Regions from separate parts of the Paenibacillus protaetiae genome, predicted to be linked through region 2. Evidence: a T-box and tRNA genes for the amino acid it is inferred to sense, from the RefSeq annotation. Region 2 holds a T-box; the other holds one or more tRNA genes.

Evidence for each region. The T-box of region 2 lies ahead of tyrS (tyrosine--tRNA ligase). A T-box ahead of a tRNA ligase gene usually reads a tRNA of that ligase, here a tRNA-Tyr.
Region 1: it has a tRNA-Tyr gene. The T-box ahead of tyrS (tyrosine--tRNA ligase) is inferred to sense a tRNA for this amino acid. The anticodon was not compared.

The regions. Positions count from the first base shown of each region.
Region 1 covers NZ_CP035492.1:3,029,041-3,039,229, forward strand. The annotation lists gene lgt (prolipoprotein diacylglyceryl transferase) at 1-836, opposite strand, end outside; gene hprK (HPr(Ser) kinase/phosphatase) at 859-1,797, opposite strand; gene ET464_RS13965 (DUF4179 domain-containing protein) at 1,929-3,332, opposite strand; gene ET464_RS13970 (sigma-70 family RNA polymerase sigma factor) at 3,322-3,891, opposite strand; gene ET464_RS13975 (ABC transporter ATP-binding protein) at 4,017-5,138, opposite strand; gene ET464_RS13980 (PucR family transcriptional regulator) at 5,229-6,347, opposite strand; gene ET464_RS13985 (MraY family glycosyltransferase) at 6,419-7,366, opposite strand; gene ssuE (NADPH-dependent FMN reductase) at 7,530-8,081, shown strand; tRNA gene ET464_RS13995 (tRNA-Lys) at 8,330-8,405, opposite strand; tRNA gene ET464_RS14000 (tRNA-Tyr) at 8,419-8,503, opposite strand; tRNA gene ET464_RS14005 (tRNA-Phe) at 8,544-8,619, opposite strand; tRNA gene ET464_RS14010 (tRNA-Asp) at 8,664-8,740, opposite strand; tRNA gene ET464_RS14015 (tRNA-Val) at 8,750-8,825, opposite strand; tRNA gene ET464_RS14020 (tRNA-Met) at 8,836-8,912, opposite strand; rRNA gene ET464_RS14025 (23S ribosomal RNA) at 9,070-10,189, opposite strand, start outside.
Region 2 covers NZ_CP035492.1:410,618-420,806, forward strand. The annotation lists gene ET464_RS01675 (sensor histidine kinase) at 1-1,224, shown strand, start outside; gene ET464_RS01680 (response regulator transcription factor) at 1,271-2,896, shown strand; T-box leader at 2,995-3,220, shown strand; gene tyrS (tyrosine--tRNA ligase) at 3,277-4,536, shown strand; gene ET464_RS01690 (SDR family NAD(P)-dependent oxidoreductase) at 4,651-5,370, opposite strand; gene ET464_RS01695 (winged helix-turn-helix transcriptional regulator) at 5,493-5,834, opposite strand; gene ET464_RS01700 (aldo/keto reductase family protein) at 5,988-6,926, shown strand; gene ET464_RS01705 (NAD-dependent epimerase/dehydratase family protein) at 6,943-7,791, shown strand; gene ET464_RS01710 (twin-arginine translocase TatA/TatE family subunit) at 7,910-8,092, opposite strand; gene ET464_RS01715 (RidA family protein) at 8,163-8,720, opposite strand; gene ET464_RS01720 (flavin monoamine oxidase family protein) at 8,758-10,189, opposite strand, start outside.

The sequences.
Region 1 (10,189 bases), 1.6 Mb from region 2:
GCAATAACTAGCAGCAGCGCAAGCAGCTGCGAAATCCGGATGTTGCCGTACACCGGATCCAGATAACCTTGTTCGAATACAATCGTCATCGGCGACCACAATGCATCCATCAGCGATGCCAGCCAGTCCGGCCCTTGATAAGCCAGGCTGTCCGTGCGGAGCGCTTCGATAAAGAAACGGCCGATCGAATACCAGATAAAATAGCTGGCTACAAGCTCGCCGGCACGCAAAAACCGCTGACGGCGCAGCACGAGTAAAATAATAAGCCCTACCAAATTCCAAAGCGATTCATACAGAAACGTCGGATGATGGTAAACGCCTTCCACATTCATTTGATTAACGATAAAATCAGGCAAATGGAGCGTATGGCGCAGGAAGTGTTCGGACACCTCGCCGCCGTAGGCTTCCTGGTTCATAAAATTGCCCCAGCGGCCAATAAGCTGGCCGGCAATGAGGGACGGAGCGCAAATATCGGCTATCCGCCAAAAGCGATACCCTTTGTAACGGAAATAGAAGAAGCCGCATATGAAAGCGCCGATTAAAGCGCCGTAGATGGCGATACCGCCTTCCCATATTTTAAAAATATCAAGCGGACGGTCTTTATAGTCATTCCACATAAAACCTACATAATACAGCCGTGCGCCAATAATCGCGGAAGGGACTCCAAGCAGCAGCAAATCCATAAAGAAATCCGGATTGATTTTGAACCGTTTGCCCTCTTGTACCGCAAGCAGCAGGCCGACCAGGGCGGCCGTTCCTAAAATAATGCCGTACCACCGTACTTCCAGGGAACCTAACGAGAAGGCTACCGGATTAATGAGAAGTGGCAAATTCATGTTCTGCATTCTCCTTTATTTATCAATCGTAATCGTCAATATCGTCCGCGATCGTTTCCGTCAGCTTATTCGTGAACTGCAATGCGGCATTGTAGCCCATTCGCTTCAGACGGAAATTCATCGCGCCAACCTCAATGATAACCGCAAGGTTTCGTCCGGGACGAACCGGTACGGTAAGCAGCGGAATATCGGTATCGATAATGCGCGTCGTTTCTTCATCCAGCCCGAGGCGGTCGTATTGCTTGTCTTGCTGCCAGTTTTCCAGCTTCACGACAAGAGTAATCCGTTTCTGGTTGCGAATCGCCCCTGCACCGAACAAAGTCATCGCATTAATGATGCCGAGACCGCGGATTTCCAGCAGGTGGCGGATAAGCTCGGGAGCGCTGCCGTACAGCTGGCCGTCGGACGTTTGGCGGATTTCGACCGCATCGTCCGCCACAAGGCGATGGCCGCGTTTGACCAGCTCAAGTGCTGTTTCGCTTTTACCGATGCCGCTGCCTCCCGTAATCAGGATGCCGGAGCCGTATACATCGACCAGCACGCCATGAATAGTAGCCGTTGGAGCCAGCTTTTTCTCCAGGAAATCTGTCAGCCGGCTTTGCAAAATCGTCGTTGCCGCTTGGCTGCGCAATACCGGAATTTGCCGCTGGCTGGAGTATTCGATTAACTCCGCAGGAGGCTCCAAGCCTCTCGTAATAATAATGCAAGGCGTCTCGTCATGGCATAGCCGCTCCAGACGGAACTTGCGCTCCTCACTTGTTAAAGTGGAAATAAAAGAAATTTCAGTTTTTCCCAGCAGCTGAACGCGTTCAATCGGGTGATAATCGAAGTAGCCAGCCATTTCAAGTCCGGGACGGTACAAATCATCTACAGATATAGCACGTTTCAAGCCGTCTTCACCGGACAAGATTTCCAGCTGGAATTGGTGGACAAGCTCGGATACCTTTACTTTTTTAGCCACACCCAGACCTCCTTTACGCTGTATGCTTGCTAAGCCGAGCGTGCGAGCATTCATTTTTTCCAATGCTTTCATCGTAAATGAAAAAGACGCCAAACGCAACGTTTCTGCCATTGCGGGCGTCTCTTTCCTGTTTATTTTATCGGAAGCTCCACATTTTGCAGCACATAACCCGGGTACTGATAAACATCAAACGTAAGCGGCTGCTTATAGTCCTCCTTGGGAATCGTGTAATATACGCGGGTTTCCCCACTGCCGGCACTCTGCCTCCATACGGAATGAACCCCTTTAGGCTGTATCATCGAATATCTGCGACCCGCTCCGTCATAAAATGGCACTTGATCCTGAAACATCGTAAATCCGTAATGAAGCTCAGGCCCCATTAGATCGCTGATCAGAAAGGTGAGCTCGATCCCTTCGTTCGTTGGCACAGCCAATTCCAGCCTCATCCGCTTGTCAGGTGCCGCCAGCGTTTCAAGTGTATCCGTATTCACGGTTAACTTTTGATTTTTATCGGATAATAGTAGCCCGTCTGTCTCAAAGGTCAGATGCTTCGCTTTCGTAAAAAAGCTGCTTTGGAACTGCATTGAAAACTGTTCATCGCCGGCTGTGCCAAAGCCGTTTGTAAATGGCATCATGCGGCCTTTTTCGTCAACTATACGGGCATCAATAAAGGAATTCGGCTGCTTGCTGTTTGCCGGATCATTATGAAATACAAGCGTCGTGCGCAGCGGTGTAATAACCGCTTTTTCAATCTCGAACCGCTGGCCGGCTATTTCAAAAAACCGATGAAGCATAACGGTTTCCTCCAAATGGTCAAACCGCTCATGGTCAATTGGAAAATCCGCCTCCAGCCATTGACCCATCACTTTAACACGAAACCGGATTTGATCGGGAACCGGCTTCCCCGTTTCCATCATCACGTCTATTGTTTTATATTGAGTAAGTTCTGTTGAACCAGTCGTATCACCATAAACATCCGATGCTATCATACCCTGAATCTCCTCGTTATCACCATCCAGCAGCTGAAAGTCCTCTACGGATGGAAGCTTATCAGATGTCACTCCTGCCACAGAATATAAAAGTACAAACCGCTGATTGTCCGCAATCACACCGTGAACAGTCAGGGTGTATCCGCCTTTATGGTCGCTGACATTAACCGACTGGACAAAGTCCTCGTCAATAGCCTGCTTCAGCGAGTTATCACTGGCCAACAGCTGGACAAAGCTTTTTAACCCGGGAATTTCACGAAGCGCCGCTGCAAATGCCGGAGATACGTGAACAGCTGTTGCAAACAGGACAAAAGCGCATATGGCCGCGGCAATCGGCAGCAATGCTTTACTCCGATGAATGGAACGATTCATGCTCTGGCCTTGTTTCATCCCTGCAACAATGGCATGATCCAGCTTATTGTCATCCAAGCTGTTGATTGCCAGCTCCATGCACTGTTTATCTATAAGTTGTTGTTCATCTATCTCATCGCCCTGCACCGTATATTCGTCCTTATGCTCCCCGCCGTTTAGGCCGTTATGTTTCAAGTCTGTTCACCTCCGCAACCATCTCCGGATTCGTTGCCGCCATTTGTTTCCTCATTCTTTTTAACGCTTTATGAAGCCAGGTTTTAATGGAACCTTCCGGCTTGCCCATTAAGGCGGCTATTTCAGTCAGCGTCATATCCCGGTAATATTTCAGCGTAACGACCATTCTTTGCTCCGGCGGCAATTGCTGCAGCATCATGGTCATATCAAGCCGTTCTGTCGAATGCTGCTGCATCCTATCTTCCGCTTCAGCAGACTTGTCATAAAATGAATTCGGCCATTCGACAATCATTTCACGTTTTCGTTTGCGTTTCTCATCTATACATACACGGATCAGGATGCGCATCATCCATGTTGAAAATAATTTCGGGTCGCGCAGCGATTTGCGTTTCAGCCATACACGGCATACCGTCTCCTGTATCGCTTCCAGCGCATCGCTTTCGCTTCTCATATACGAATAAGCAATCGCATACATTTGGCGTTTATCGACTTGTATCCGTTTCAGCAGCGCATCCTCATCGCCGCGCAAAGCCGCTTCGGCCAATTGGTCCCGTTCCATGCTTCACCTCCCGCCTTTTCACAATATTAGACGCACGAAACGCGAAAACGGTTTTTGCTGTTAAGCAAAATAAAAAACCGCACTCAGCCATCAAATGGCCAAGTGCGGTTTGCAATCGAAGTGGATTAAACTTCGAATACGTTTTGTTCGGATTCTTTGTCGAAGATGTGTGCTTTGTTCATGTCCAGTGCAAGCTTAACGTTTGCACCGTCACGAAGCGTCGAGCGGCCGTCAACACGAGCGATAACTGTGTCAGTGCCGATACCGTTCAGGTACAGGTACATTTCATGACCAAGGTTTTCCGCTACTTCTACGTGAGCGTTCACGATTGTGTTAGGCGATGCTTCCATGAATACCGGCTCTTCATGAAGATCTTCCGGGCGAATGCCGAGAATAACTTCTTTGCCGATGTAACCTTTGGAGCGAAGCGTAGCTGCGCGGCCTTCAGGTACAACGACGTCGATGCCGGATGCTTTAAAGCGGAGCGTACCGCCGGACTCTGTCAGCGAACCAGTGATGAAGTTCATCGAAGGAGCGCCAATAAAGCCTGCTACGAAAATGTTGATTGGGTGGTTGTACAGTTGTTCCGGCGTATCCACTTGTTGAATAAAGCCGTCTTTCATAACAACGATACGGTCGCCCATCGTCATAGCTTCGATCTGGTCATGTGTTACATAGATCGTTGTTGTTTCAAGGCGTTTTGTCAGTTTGCTGATTTCCGCGCGCATTTGACCGCGAAGTTTAGCATCCAAGTTGGAAAGAGGTTCGTCCATCAAGAATACTTGCGGTTCACGGACGATAGCGCGGCCCAAGGCAACGCGTTGGCGTTGACCACCGGACAGAGCTTTCGGTTTGCGGTCCAGCAAATGTTCGATATCAAGAATTTTAGCGGCTTCACGAACGCGTTTGTCGATGTCCGCTTTTTTGAATTTGCGAAGTTTAAGACCAAAAGCCATGTTTTGGTATACGTTCATGTGCGGATACAACGCGTAGGATTGGAATACCATCGCGATGTCGCGGTCTTTAGGAGCTACGTCGTTCACAAGACGGTCGCCGATAAACAATTTACCTTCCGAAATTTCTTCAAGACCTGCAATCATACGAAGCGTGGTCGATTTACCGCAACCGGATGGACCAACCAATACGAGAAATTCCTTATCCTTGATATCAAGGTTAACGTCAGTTACCGAAGCTTTGTCGGAACCTGGGTATTTTTTGAAGATATGTTCTAAGCGTACGCCTGCCATGTGAATGCTCCCCCTATACGAGTTATTTCGTTATGTACCTATATTAGCCCACATGTAAGCGTTTGACTATGCACAAACCTTACAAAAAAATTATATGCTTTTCGTCACTTTGTACAATAGTAATATAATTTTGACAAGTACGGCATCCCGGAACAGCCTTACATCCAGGCCTGTCTCGTTTTTCAGCTTATCCAGCCGGTAGAGCAGCGTATTGCGGTGAATATACAGCTTTTTTGCTGTCTCGCTCACATTGCAGTCGAGGGCAAAAAAAGTTTCCAGCGTCGTCAGCATCTCAGCTTCCAGAAACAAGTCCGTCCGTTTTAGCGCCTGCTCCAAAAAACGAACGCGCATATTTTCCGGAATGCTGTTTAAAATCCGCTCCAGATTCAGCATCCACGGAAGGTGGATATTAGACCCGACTTGAAATTTGCGGCCCAAGTTAATCGTTTCACGGAGCAGAATGGCCGTTTCAACCATGCCTTTGGCCGGGACAACGGGATAAGACACAGCAAGGTGGCAATCGCCGATCCATTCGCTGGTCAGCATGTCATGCAGACCGGAGCAGATCGAAGCCAGCGTATCCTCCACCGTCTCCTCCATTTCTTCCTTCAGCTCCGAGTCGGCGTCCTTGAGCAGCGAGGAAGGGCCCCAAATAAGCCATTCGCACGTATCCATCGGGATAAGCAAAATATCTTCGCCAAGGAAAGAAGTGAGCAGCTTCTCCAATTCCGCAAAAGAGGTTTGTTTCGTATTCGAATATTCGGTTATAAGCAAGAATGGGATCATTTCCGCAAAGAGCCTTCCGCCGTTGGTCAAATGGTCGGGAAGCGAAAAAACCGGCTCTTCCGCACGCAGCTGCGCAAGCAGCCATTCGCTGATTTTAAGCGCAGCGGACTCCGTCTCCGATACGGATTTCTTTTTCGACACTTTGCTGGCGTACAAGCGGATCGTCCAGCTGATCAATTCCTTTTCCGTTTCGTTCAAATCAGCTTGCTGCACTTCCAGTGCATCAATCACATCCGGATGGACTTGAACGACAAACCGGATCGTTTCATCCCGTTCTAGCCGTTGTCCTTCCGCGGGAGCCGAGTATTGCGCACTCGCTTCAATAGACAGGTCGTTCCATACCGCCAGCGGAAAAGTGACAATACGAATAGGACGGTTTAAAATGCTCTGCAGCGGCTGCAGCCACTCTGTCGTGCTGGTCATAACCATGCTCCTATCTCCCGCTCTCAACCACCGAGCGTTTTTCGTCATTGTACCATAGAGCGGGGAGAAGTTCAGCCTGTTGTAAGCAGCAGCAAAATCGACAGCAGTGAAAACAAGGCCGCAATTAAATAAAGAAACGATACTGTCTGCACCTGATTAAGCCCCCAGCGCATTAACGTATGATGCGTATGCATTTTATCCGCTACATGCAGCCCTTTGCCGGCGATCAGGCGCCGGATCATCACAATGGCCGTATCCATAATCGGCAGGCCAAGCGCCAGCAGCGGAACAAGCACCGTGACGAAAGTTGCCTTTTTAAACGCGCCGTCAACCGCCACAACCGCTAGCGTATAACCTAAAAAAGTCGCCCCAGCGTCTCCCATAAAAATCCGCGCCGGATAAAAGTTATATGCCAAAAACCCGATGCTTGCTCCTCCAAGGCTTGCCGCTACCAGCGCCGTATCATTTTGCCCCTTCACCAGTGCGGCGATAAGCAGCGTAAAAGCGGCTAATGTACAGACGCCGGATGCAAGTCCGTCCACACCGTCAATAAAGTTGATCATATTGATGAGAGCAAATATCCAGAAGAACGTTGCTATCGCCGAAACCCATTCCGGAAAGCTGATATATATGCCCGAAGCCGGGTTGCGTATACCCATGATTTGAATATCGTAAATTAAAGGGAAAGCCGCCACCGCGGCATAAAAAATGACTCGAGGCCAAACGGGGAAATCGCGTCCTTTGGACTTGAATGCGTCGTCCATTAAACCGATAATAACGAGCACGCCGCCGCCAATCAATATCGTAATGCTAAGCGGCTCCAGGCCAAGAAAACTGACGATGGCGATACAGCAGCTTAAATAAATGGCCGTACCGCCCATAAGCGGAATCGGTTTGCGGTGGATTTTGCGCTTATTGGGCTGGTCTACAAAGCCAAGCTTTAGCGCCAGCGAGCGAAATAACGGCACGAATAATACGGATAATACCAAGCTGCATATTGCCGCCAACCAATAGATCATGATGTACTCGCCCCTTTTGAATTCATGTTCACATTGTTCCCTTTTATCGTTAAAATACAAGAGAAAGAAGCAATAATATCATTTGACGGAATGACAAAATTTGTGTTAGGATCAATTCATAGTTATTTCATCGGATTAGTATAAAAATAGGAGTGTGCAAACCATGTCCAAAGCCGTCATTATTTCCGGCAGTCCAAATGCCAGCTCCCGCCTGAATGGACTTATTCAGTATGTGGAGCAACAGTTGTCCGACTTCAATATTTCGGTTGAACTCATCACAGTAGCTTCATTGCCGCCGGAGGATCTGATCTACACAAATTTCAGCAGTCCTGCCATTGTTGCGGCCAACCAGCTGGTCGCTGAAGCAGATGCCGTCATTATTGCAAGTCCGGTATACAAAGCTTCATATACAGGCGTGCTTAAAACATTTATCGATCTGATCCCGGAAAAAGGATTTGCTGGCAAGGTTATTGCACCGCTGTTTATTGGCGGCTCCAGCGCCCATCTGCTGTCGATGGACTATTCGCTTAAACCGGTGGCTTCCGCACTCGGAGCGCGAATATTCGCTAGCGGCGTATATGCCATTGATAAACAAATTGAACGGACGACTTCGGATGACGGGCAATTTCTGTTTAACGTACAGGAAGAATTAAAAGACCGGCTTCATGCGACAGCCGCCGAAATTGCAGAAGAACTCCGGCTGCGCAGCAAATAAATACGATTTTAACGACTGCTTCTATTCATTATTGTCTCTTCAAACAGCAAAGCAATGGAATAACTGCACTTCCGCATTTATTGATTCAATTATCAAACATAAACGCCGGCCTGCCACAAGTAATTGATTAGGCAGACCGGCGTTTATTTGTTTTCATGAAATCATCGCCGATAAATAAATCGCAATAAAATAAAAAAACCGGATGCTATACAGCAACCGGATTGGTTTACGTATTATGTTGGTAAAAATGGTGAGCCATGAAGGACTCGAACCTTCGACACCCTGATTAAAAGTCAGGTGCTCTACCAACTGAGCTAATGGCTCTCAATAAAATTAATGGTGGAGGGCGATGGATTCGAACCACCGAACTCAGAGAGAGCAGATTTACAGTCTGCCGTGTTTAGCCACTTCACTAGCCCTCCACAATATGCATTTCACGCGCCATTAACGCTTAGAAATGAATGGTGGCTCGGGACGGAATCGAACCGCCGACACGAGGATTTTCAGTCCTCTGCTCTACCGACTGAGCTACCGAGCCATTCTTGAACTATAATTGCGCATTTTTCCCGATTAAAGAAAAAATGGCGGAGCTGACGGGATTCGAACCCGCGGTCTCCTGCGTGACAGGCAGGCATGTTAGGCCTCTACACCACAGCTCCGTATTGTAATGGTGGAGGGTGAGGGGATCGAACCCCCGACCCTCTGCTTGTAAGGCAGATGCTCTCCCAGCTGAGCTAACCCTCCAGGGAATGTATGGTAGCGGCAGAGGGGATCGAACCCCCGACCTCACGGGTATGAACCGTACGCTCTAGCCAGCTGAGCTATGCCGCCACGCTTGTCCCCAATTCGGGGATCATAAATCAGGAAATGGCATCGCCAAATGCCAAGTTCCAAGTTTACCTTAGTCATACACTTGGTATGTTCTACAGTAAATTTGCAACCCTGAAAACTGGATGCGAAAGGTGATGCAATGTACTTTAGCTTGATTTAGGATAAGCCCTCGACCGATTAGTATTCGTCAGCTGCACGCATTGCTGCGCTTCCACCCCGAACCTATCCACCTCGTCGTCTACAAGGGGTCTTACATACTGGGAAATCTCATCTTGAGGGGGCTTCACGCTTAGATGCTTTCAGCGCTTATCCCGTCCGTACATAGCTACCCAGCGGTGCTCCTGGCGGAACAACTGGTACACCAGCGGTACGTCCATCCCGGTCCTCTCGTACTAAGGACAGCTCCTCTCAAATTTCCTACGCCCACGACAGATAGGGACCGAACTGTCTCACGACGTTCTGAACCCAGCTCGCGTACCGCTTTAATGGGCGAACAGCCCAACCCTTGGGACCTACTTCAGCCCCAGGATGCGATGAGCCGACATCGAGGTGCCAAACCTCCCCGTCGATGTGGACTCTTGGGGGAGATAAGCCTGTTATCCCCAGGGTAGCTTTTATCCGTTGAGCGATGGCCCTTCCATGCGGTACCACCGGATCACTAAGCCCGACTTTCGTCCCTGCTCGACTTGTTGGTCTCGCAGTCAAGCTCCCTTATGCCTTTGCACTCTCCGAATGATTTCCAACCATTCTGAGGGAACCTTTGGGCGCCTCCGTTACTTTTTAGGAGGCGACCGCCCCAGTCAAACTGCCCGCCTGACACGGTCCCCCTACCGGATTCACGGTAGCGGGTTAGAACTCCGATACGATCAGGGTGGTATCCCAACGTCGCCTCCACACAAGCTGGCGCTCATGCTTCCCAGGCTCCCACCTATCCTGTACAGATCGTACCAAAGTCCAATATCAAGCTGCAGTAAAGCTCCATGGGGTCTTTCCGTCTTGTCGCGGGTAACCTGCATCTTCACAGGTATTAAAATTTCACCGGATCTCTCGTTGAGACAGCGCCCAAGTCGTTACGCCATTCGTGCGGGTCAGAATTTACCTGACAAGGAATTTCGCTACCTTAGGACCGTTATAGTTACGGCCGCCGTTTACTGGGGCTTCGGTTCACAGCTTCGGGACTACTCCCTAACCGCTCCCCTTAACCTTCCAGCACCGGGCAGGCGTCAGCCCGTATACTTCGCCTTGCGGCTTCGCACAGACCTGTGTTTTTGCTAAAC
Region 2 (10,189 bases):
GAACCGTACGATAGCGGCTCGAGCAACGCCGGCCTTGTAGTGGAAGTAAGCTTTGCCGCCGATGAGCTGGTGAAAGCGCTTGGGAGGTTCAAACAAGGCGGCAAAGGCGATGCTTTTTTTGTTTCGCCTGGCGGCCAGCGGCTGGCTGTCCATGGTTCGGATGAAAGCTTGCAGGGAGCGCTTCTTGCAAAGGTGGACTTGCATGCGTTATCGCAACAGGAATATACCCGCATCAAGCTGAACGGCGTCGAGTATACGGCGAGCAGCGTGTATATGCCGGAGCTTGGCTGGTATTTGTTTGATTATTTGCCGATTCAGGATGTCGTCAAGCCGATTACTTCGAACAGCAATTTATTTTACAGCTCGATTGTGTTTTTGTTGTTTGGCAGCATGATTGCGGCCTATGTGCTGTACACCAATGTGCAGGTGCCGATACGGGAGCTGATTCGCGGCGTTAAAAAGCTGAAAAAAGGCGAGTATTCCAAACTGAAAGTGTTCCATCCCAATAACGAATTCCACTTTCTGCTTGTCAGCTTTAACGATATGGCGGAGCAGATTGAACAGCTGATCCAAAATGTATATTTGGAACAAATCCGTTCAAGGGACGCCAACTTGAAGCAGCTGCAGTCGCAAATCAACCCGCATTTTTTGTATAACTGCTTTTCGCTGATCCGCAGCTTGACCAGGCTTGGCGAGAAGGAGTCCGTGATGGATCTCGCTCTTCATCTAAGCCGCTATTACCGCTATACAACCCGTTCGGAGCGGCAGCTTGCCTATGTGAAGGAAGAAGTGGACCTGGTCCAAAGCTATTTGGCGATACAAGCCATGAACGTACAGGATATGAGTTACACCGTTTCGATTCCGGAAGCGATGCAGGAGCTTGAAATCCCGAGGCTTATTTTGCAGCCGATCGTTGAAAATGCGGTGCTGCACGGCTTGGAGCCGCTTGGCGGGGGGGAAGTTCATATTGTCGGCACGCAAAATGACCGCTACAACATCATTACAGTCCGCGATAATGGCATTGGCGTGACGGAGGAGCAGCTGGCCCAGCTGGAGCTGCAAATGTCGATGCCGCCTACGGAGGACAAAGGGTGCGCGCTTTGGAATACGCGCAAGCGCATGCTGCTGCAGTATGGCCAGGAAGCAGGACTGAGGCTGTACCGGATGGAGGAAGGCGGACTGGCGGCCGAGCTGTATTGGCCGAATGAAAGCAGCGGGGAATGAAGGGAATGAACCATTTACATCAACGTTAGGATGAGGAGGATTGCGAATGCGCCAGCTTCTGATTGTGGACGACCAGTCGGTTTTGGTAGACGATTTGGCGGATATGCTGCCTTGGGAGGAAGCCGGTATTGATGTCGTGCATAAAGCCCATTCCGGCAAAGAAGCAATTGAGCTGATGAACGAGCATACGATTGATGTGGTCATTACGGATATTCGGATGCCCGGCATGACAGGGCTTGAGCTTATTCAGGAAATTAAACGAAACTGGAAATATACCAAATGTATATTATTATCCGGTTATTCGGATTTTGAATATACGAAGCAGGCGCTGCAGCTCAGATCCAGCGATTATTTGCTGAAGCCGGCCTCGGATGAAGAACTGCTGACCGCTGTCCGCCGGGCTATTGTTGAGCTTGAACGGGAATGGCAGGACATCAGCTCGCTGCAGCGGGCGATGTATTCGCTGCGGGAGCAGCTGCCGAAGCTGCGGGAGTATTTGCTGCTCGACTTGCTAAGCGGCAAACAGCCGCTTACTTCCCCAAGCTTGGCGAAAAAGCTGGACACGTACGCCGTTCCGTTCAAGGAAGGCGACCCGTTCCACGTCATGCTGCTGCGCCTGGACGATATGGAGAAAATATACGAAGACGGCGAAAGCGAGGCGTTAATCGATTACGCGATCGCCAATATGGCGGAGGAAGTGTTTGGCGACCGTGCGGATATATGGCATTGCAAGGACCCGCATGGTTTTGTTGTCTGTTTGCTGAAGGCGCGTGCATCGGCCGAACCTATGGACGAGCTGGATCAATGGATTGAACGGAACGCCTTTCATTTGCAGCATGCGGTCAAAACATATTTGAAAGCAGGCATCTCTATCTTAACGAGCAAGCAGGGCATTTTTCCGGCGGATGCAGGACCGCTGTACCATGCGTCGATTACGAACTTCCGCCAATTTATTGGTGCGGAGAAGGAATTGTTCGTATCGCTTGCGAAAGAGCGGACTCACGGAACGCCTCAAGTGCTCGGCGAACTGTACCGTCAGCCGTCCGTGCTGCAGCTGATGGAGCTTGGCCAGTGGGATGCGCTGAACGAGAAGCTGGAGACAATTTTTCGCGAAATTGAGGAGCAGTGGCGCGGCTCCCAGGAGCATGTGCTGGAAGTGTATTTTTCGATCGCCGCTTCCCTCGCTGCCCTTGCGCATAAAAATAAAAAATGGCTGTTCGAAATGCTGGGCGGCGATTTCCATGCCTTCGCGAATGAAAGGCCGATTACATCGGCCGAGCAGCTGCGGGAATGGACCGCCCGGACGATTGCCAGCTACCGGAACTCCATTCATATCGAAGATCAGGACTCCCGCTCGGGCATTATCCGGAAAGTGCAGGAATATATCCATAACCATTTGGAACAGGCATCGCTTCATTCGATCTCGTCTCATGTCTACTTGAACCCGTCCTACTTGTCGAAAATTTACAAGACGGAGACGGGCGAAGGGATAAGCGAATATTTGCTTCGGGCCAGGATGGAGAAATCGGCGGAGCTGCTTGCGCGGACCGATGAAAAAATATACGAAATCTCGGTTATGCTCGGCTACCAGAAGCCAAGTTATTTCATTCAGCTGTTCAAAAAGCATTTTGGCATAACGCCTCAGGAATACCGCAACAAAATCTCGTCCTGAAGCGGCTAGGCATGTTCATTGCCGTGCTGCTGTACAGCGGGCGCTTCGCTTATTGACAATGGATGGGCCAGTCGCTATACTGTCTGTAACCTTATAGACGATATACGTTGAAAGAGCCCAGTAGCAGCTTTGTCCCTGTTCCAGAAAGCCGGGGGTTGATGAAACCCGGCACACACAAAGGACTGCGAATTACACTCCGGAGTATCTTGGGTAATGCCAAGCGGTCACGGCGGTCGATATTCCGCCGAAAGTGGCGTTAAACGGCGATAGGCAGGCCGGTTAGCGCAAGCTGGGTGGTAACACGGTTATTCAATCGTCCCTATGTCGACAATGACAAGGGGCGATTTTTTTATTTTAGCGATAAGAAGGGGTTGTATCACGTGAACATTATTGACGAATTGGAATGGCGCGACGCCATCAATCAGCAGACGGATGCGGAGGGTTTGCGCGAGCTGACGAATTCAAAGGCGGTTTCGTTGTACTGCGGCGTTGACCCAACCGGGGACAGCATGCATATCGGCCATTTGATTCCGTTTATTATGCTGAAACGGTTCCAGCTGGCCGGCCATCGCCCTGTTATTCTGATCGGCGGTGCAACCGGCACGATCGGCGATCCGAGCGGACGCCAGACGGAACGTTCGCTGCAAACGCTGGAGCAAATTCAGCAGAACGTGGAGGCGCTGACGGCGCAAATGAAAAAGCTGTTTGTGACCGAAGGCGACAACCAGATTCGCCTGGTGAACAACTACGATTGGACGCATAAAATTAATGTCATCGAGTTTTTGCGCGATTACGGCAAAAACTTCAGCATCAATACGATGCTGGCCAAAGATGTAGTATCCAGCCGGCTGGACAGCGGCATTTCGTTTACGGAGTTTTCGTACCAAATTTTGCAGTCGCTTGATTTCCTTCATCTGTACCGGCATGAAGACGTACAGCTGCAAATCGGCGGCTCCGACCAATGGGGCAATATTACAAGCGGTCTTGACCTGATCCGCAAAAAAGAGGGAGCCGACGCCAAAGCGTTTGGCTTGACCATTCCGCTTATGCTGAAAGCCGACGGTACGAAATTCGGCAAAAGCGCCGGCGGCGCCGTATGGCTCGATCCGGCCAAAACAACGCCGTACGAGTTTTACCAGTTCTGGGCGAACACCGACGACCGCGATGTGGTGAAATATTTGAAATATTTCACATTCCTGACGAAGGAAGAAATCGAAGCGCTGGCGGAGAAGGTGCAGACCGAGCCGCATAAACGCGAAGCGCAAAAGGCGCTCGCCGAAGAAATGACCCGGTTCGTGCATGGCGAAGAGATGCTGGAGCAGGCGAAGCGGATTACAGCGGCTTTGTTCAGCGGGGATATCCGTTCGCTTACGGCGGATGAAATCGAGCAGGGCTTCAAGGAAATGCCGACTTACGAATCGTCCAGCGAAACGAAAAACATCGTGGATTGGCTTGTGGAGCTGGGCATTGAGCCGTCCAAGCGGCAGGCACGTGAAGATATTACGAACGGCGCGATTTCGCTGAACGGCGAACGCGTCAGCGACGTAGCGTTTGAGGTGGCAGCGGAGCTCGCGATCGGCGGCCGGTTTATCATTGTGCGCAAAGGGAAAAAGAGCTACAGCCTCGTCAAATTGGCTTAGGGGTTTGGTTTAACGCCAAAGCTTTCCAATCCAGCAACAAAAGGCGCCATAGGGTTCTGCCCCTTTGGCGCCTTTTGTTTTGTCTATTGGATTAAAGCTCTGCAAGCAGCTGGATTACCAGGCGAGCCGGCGGCCCGAATAGTCGATAAAAGCGGGGCGGTCCCCGGCGTAAACATGATGGGTAGCAATAAGGGCGGTTATATACGCTGCCGCTTGTTCAGGCGTCAGCGTGCCGCTGGTGTCCAGCTTGCCTTGCATGTAGGTTTGCACATGCCCCGGATGAACGACCATAACTTGGCCGCCGCGGCTTCTCAGCTCGTTATGGACGATAGCGGAATGCATATTGACCGCCGCTTTGGACATGCAGTAGGCAAACCAGCTTTCGCGCCAGCAATTCTCAATGCTGCCGGCTTCGGATGAAATATTGACGACAAGCTTTTGCTCGCTTTTCAATAACATCGGCATAACGGCGTTGGTGACCCGGAGTGACCCTAATGAATTGACGTTGAATACTTGCTTCATTTCTTCATAATTGAGCTCGTCTGTTATTTTGGCGTGAATATCGCCTAATATTGCCGCATTGTTGATAAGCAAATCCAGCTTGTCTGATTGCGCTTTCAAAAAACGAGCAGCTTCGGCAGCGCTTTCATCCGAAGATACGTCCAGCTCTACCAGCTGCAGACTGCCCGGATATTGCTTGCCCAACTTCTCCAAACCTTGATCGGAGGCGTTAAACCGTCCGGCAAACACATCGTAATTTTGCTCCAGCAGCGCTTCCGCCAGAGCAAGTCCCAATCCGCGATCCGCTCCCGTAATCAATGCTGATTTTCGCAACACGGCATTTCTCCTTTTGTTGGATTCATATTTCCAATTTTATTGTAACTGAATCCAATCGGAAGGGACATAGCCCGGCGGAATGCTTTTATAGTAAAATGTCTGTTTTTTTATACGCCGGTTTACGTCCAGCGGGCCGCCCACAGCTTCATTTCATGGCAAATGACGTGTAAATCCTGACCTTTCGGCGTCAATGTGTATTCAACGGTTACCGGTACGGTCGGGAACACTTTCCGTTCCAGCACGCCTTGCTCTTCCAAATGGCGCAGCGTACTCGTTAACGCGCGCGGGCTGACATTCGGAATCCGGCGCTGCAGCTCGCCAAAACGCAAGGTGCCGTTAAACAGCTCGCGGATGACGAGGAATGCCCATTTGCCGCCAAGCACGTCCAGCGTTTTTTCGATATTGCATTCAATATGTACGGGCGATTTGGGAATGTAGCTGCTTGCTTTGGATGATTTCAATCGGCTCTCCTCCTTCTATATATCTTACTATATTATAGTATAGTAGCTTTCGCCATTATACTAAAGTGAAAAACTTTTCACTTCTTTAAAACTTATACGAATTTCTATACTATGAAAAAGGAACAAGAATAATGAACCAGGGAGGAATTTACGATGAAATACCGGAGACTTGGAGCAAGCGGAATTAAGGTTAGTGAAATCAGCTTGGGCAGCTGGCTTACATATGGCGGATATGTTGAACGTGAAAATGCTGTAAACGCAATCAAAACAGCTTACGACTTGGGCATTAACTTTTTTGATACGGCTAACGTTTATGAAAAAGGGGCTGCAGAGGAGCTGGTCGGCAAAACGCTGAAAGCGTATCCTCGCGAATCGTACGTGCTCGCTACCAAGGCTTTCTGGCCAATGGGCGACGGCCCGAACGACCGCGGCTTGTCCCGCAAACATATTATAGAGCAGGCGAACGCCAGCTTGAAACGGCTTGGCCATGACTATGTGGACATTTTCTACTGCCACCGTTATGACAAAGAAACCCGCCTCGAAGAAACGCTGCGCGCGATTGACGATCTTGTGCGCCAAGGCAAAGTGCTGTACGTCGGCGTAAGCGAATGGCAGGCATCGCAAATTGCCGAAGGGCTTGGCGTAGCCGACCGTTATTTGCTTGACCGCATCGTGGTGAATCAGCCGATCTACAATATGTTCGAGCGTTATATTGAAAAAGAAGTGATGCCGCTCAGCGAACGCAACGGGATTGGACAGGTTGTATTCTCGCCGCTGGCGCAAGGTCTCTTGACCGGCAAATATTCGTCGGTGAACGATATTCCGCAGGACAGCCGCGCAGCGAAGCTGGACTGGATGCGCAAAGGCATTACGGAAGAAAAAATCGCCAAAGTACAGCAGCTTGAGAAAGTTGCGGCTGAGCTGGAAATTTCGGTCGGCAATCTCGCGCTTGCCTGGATTTTGCGCAATGACAACGTCGCAAGCGCGCTTGTAGGCGCAAGCCGTCCGGAGCAAGTGACGGAGAATGCGAAAGCGTCCGGTATCGAGCTGAGCGAAGATGTATTGAACCGCATCGAAGAAATTTTGAAATAAAAAGGGGTTAATCGTAATGGCTAAAGTTGTAATTACCGGCGGCAGTGGCATGTTGGGCCGCTGGGTTGTACGCCATTTTGCCGAACATGGCTATGACGTGCTGAACGTGGATGTGCGCCGTCCGGACGAGCCGGTTGGCCGCAGTATTATTGCCAATCTGGAAGATCTCGGGGAAACGTACGGCGTGCTGGCCGGTGCGGATGCCGTTGTCCATTTGGCTGCGATTCCCGCTGCGCATCTTCGTACGCCTGAAGTGACGTTCCGCAATAACGTCATGTCGACGTACAATATTTTAGAAGCGGCAGCAGGTCTCGGTATTCGAAAAGCGGTTATCGCATCCAGCGAATCATCGTACGGCATCTGCTTTGCCGAGCATCCGTTTGGCCCGCAATATGTGCCGATGGACGAGGCGCATCCGCAGCTCCCGCAGGACAGCTACGGCCTGAGCAAAATCGTCAACGAGCAGACGGCAGAAATGTTCAACCGCCGCACCGGCATGCAGGTGGTGTCGTTCCGCCTCGGCAATGTTATCCCGCCGGAATGGTATGAACGGTTCCCGTCGTTTATCCATAATCCGGCCGAGCGGGAACGTATTTTGTGGAGCTACATTGATACCCGCGATGCTGCGGAAGCTTGCCGCCTTGCGATTGAGACGGACGGCCTTGGCGCAGTAGCGCTTAACCTTGCCGCGGACATTACGAGCATGGACATCGAAAGCCGCAAGCTGATGGCGGAGCGTTATCCGGAAGTAACGGATTTCCGCGCGCCGCTTGAAGGCTTTGAGTCGCTGCTTAGCAATGAGAAAGCGAAAAGGCTGCTTGGCTGGCAGCCGAAATACAATTGGCGCGAGCAAGTAAAGCTGTAAGGCTTACGCTGCGGTCTGTGCGCTGAATCAGGCTATCGAAATTAAAGGCTCCCCTTATCTCCAGCAGTGCCGGAGGTAAGGGGAGCCTTTTTGTGTCGGGAACCTGAGAGAGGAGGCGTTACGATTGTTTATCGGTAACCTCTTCTTTGGCATCCGAGACAAGTTCTTTCGCCGAAGTTTTAAACTCGTGAAGGGTACGGCCAACCGCACGGCCCAGCTCCGGCAGCTTGGATGGGCCGAAAATAATTAACACGACAACAAGAATCATCATTAGACCGGGAAACCCTATGTTTTGCAGCATAACAGTCATCTCCATTCATATCGGATATGGTTCTTTTGAGCCCCCGTACCGGTAGTCTTCGGCAGGCGGATTAATCCTGATTATGGTTGCTTGGATAAGTGGCTACCGCTTCGATCTCGATCAGCCAGTCGGAATTGACGAGTCCGGCAACGCCAACGGTCGAGCGGGCTGTCTTCACCGGATTATCCTTCGTATTAAAGTATTTGGCATATGCGTTAAACCAGCCGTCAAAGTCGAATTTCCCGCCTTTCGCTGCATCCGGAGCAATGTAGACGCGCAAGTAGGTGACATCCTTCATCGACAGCCCTTGCTCCTTCAGCTGTGCTTCAATGTTTTTCAGAATGCTGAGCCCTTGCGTTTCGGTGTTGCCATAACGCTCATAAACGGTTTTGCCGTCTTTATTAATGAGGGAAGGCGTTGTGCCGCTCGTCTCATACGTAGCCGCACCGGCCGGCATGGCGACGGCGTTCGATATGGATGAAGACGGGCTTCCATAAAATTCCGGCTCATATATCGGCGTAAGCGGATATTTGTTAGGCGTAACGGCTGCATAGACGCTTGCCGTGGCGGCAACGCAGGAAATGACGATGGCACCGGCAACGATTTTCCATTTTTTTGTAGTAGGCATAGCAATTTCCTCCCCAATGTCTTGTTTGGCTCTTTATCTATTCCTTCATGACACGCGCATGAATATCGGTGACGACCGCCCGTGCGGACTCGATGCCGCCTGCCATCCATGCCGTAATATAGCTGATATGCTCACCTGCGAGGTAGACCCGGCGGTCCGGTTTGCACAATACCGGATAATTCGTTTTCCGGTCATCCGCCGAATACGACACCCAGCTGCCAAGGTTGTATTTTGTTGTTTTCCAGTTGACGGAAAATGACGATTCGAACTCCTTGTAATATTGCGGATGAATTTTGGCGCCTTGCGCAAGGGCATGCGCTTCGCGCTCTTTAAAGGATAAAGCGCCGATTTTGTCGGCATTGGAGCCTTGGGCGTAGTACCCGAGCAGCACGCCTTTTTTCGCAAAATAGTTGGTTGGCGGATAATAAATGGACGAAATGTCCATATTCGTCAGCGTATTGCCGCCGTAGATTTGTTCGTCTTCCTCCCAGAAGCGGCGTTTGAATTGCAGCCCGATTTTGCCGGCATTGGCATACTTCGTATTGTTAATCGCTTTGGTCATTTCCGGAGAAAGGTCATTTTTGATCGTCTTCAGAACGGACAGCGGGATCGTGCATATGCAATAATCGCCTTCAATCTGCTTCACATCGCCGCTCAGCATATCCGTGTATGTAACCCGGACTTTATCGCCGACATGCTTGAACTCACTTACTTCAGCGTGGAATTTGATCCGGTTGCCAAGGCGTTTCTCGAATGCCTTCGGAATGGCGTCAATGCCGCCGACCGGGTGGAACATCATCATTTGCTGATCGTACGTGTATTCACTTGCAAAAAAGCTTCCGAAGCCGGAATTGATAATGGCTTTCATATCAAACGGGTCACGGATTACGCCGGCATCCAGACGCGAGCCCGGTTCGTCCTTGTAGCCGCCCCGTTCGGAGCCTTTATAAAATAAATCGGCATCCAGATTGCCTTCCGAACGAAGGTAGGCGACAACTTTCTCTTTTTCCTCCGGCGTAACCGGCAAATCGAGTCCCGGCTGATTGATGGCTTTCGCAAGCAGCTCGTTGACGTAACCTCTTACATCGGCTTTAGCCGCCCGTTTGCGTACGGGTATGCCGGACAACGGGCCGACATTTTCATTGTAATAATAGGCGCTTTCGTTGACGTTGTTGAACGGCTCCAATGCAATGCCGAATTCGCGGCAATAATCCATTGTGACGTGGAATTGCGGAATACGCATCGGACCGGCATTTAAATACAAGCCTTCATCAAAACGCGCCACCTGCTTTTGTCCGCCGATCTCGGTCACGGTGGTGCCTCGTCGTACCGACCAGTTGCGTCCGCCGGAGCGGGCGCGAGCCTCCAGAATGGTACAGTCGTATCCGGCTTTGCCAAGCTCGTAGGCGGCGGTGAGGCCGGCGACGCCTGCGCCGAGGATGACGATCTTTTTGCCCGAGCGGCCTGTT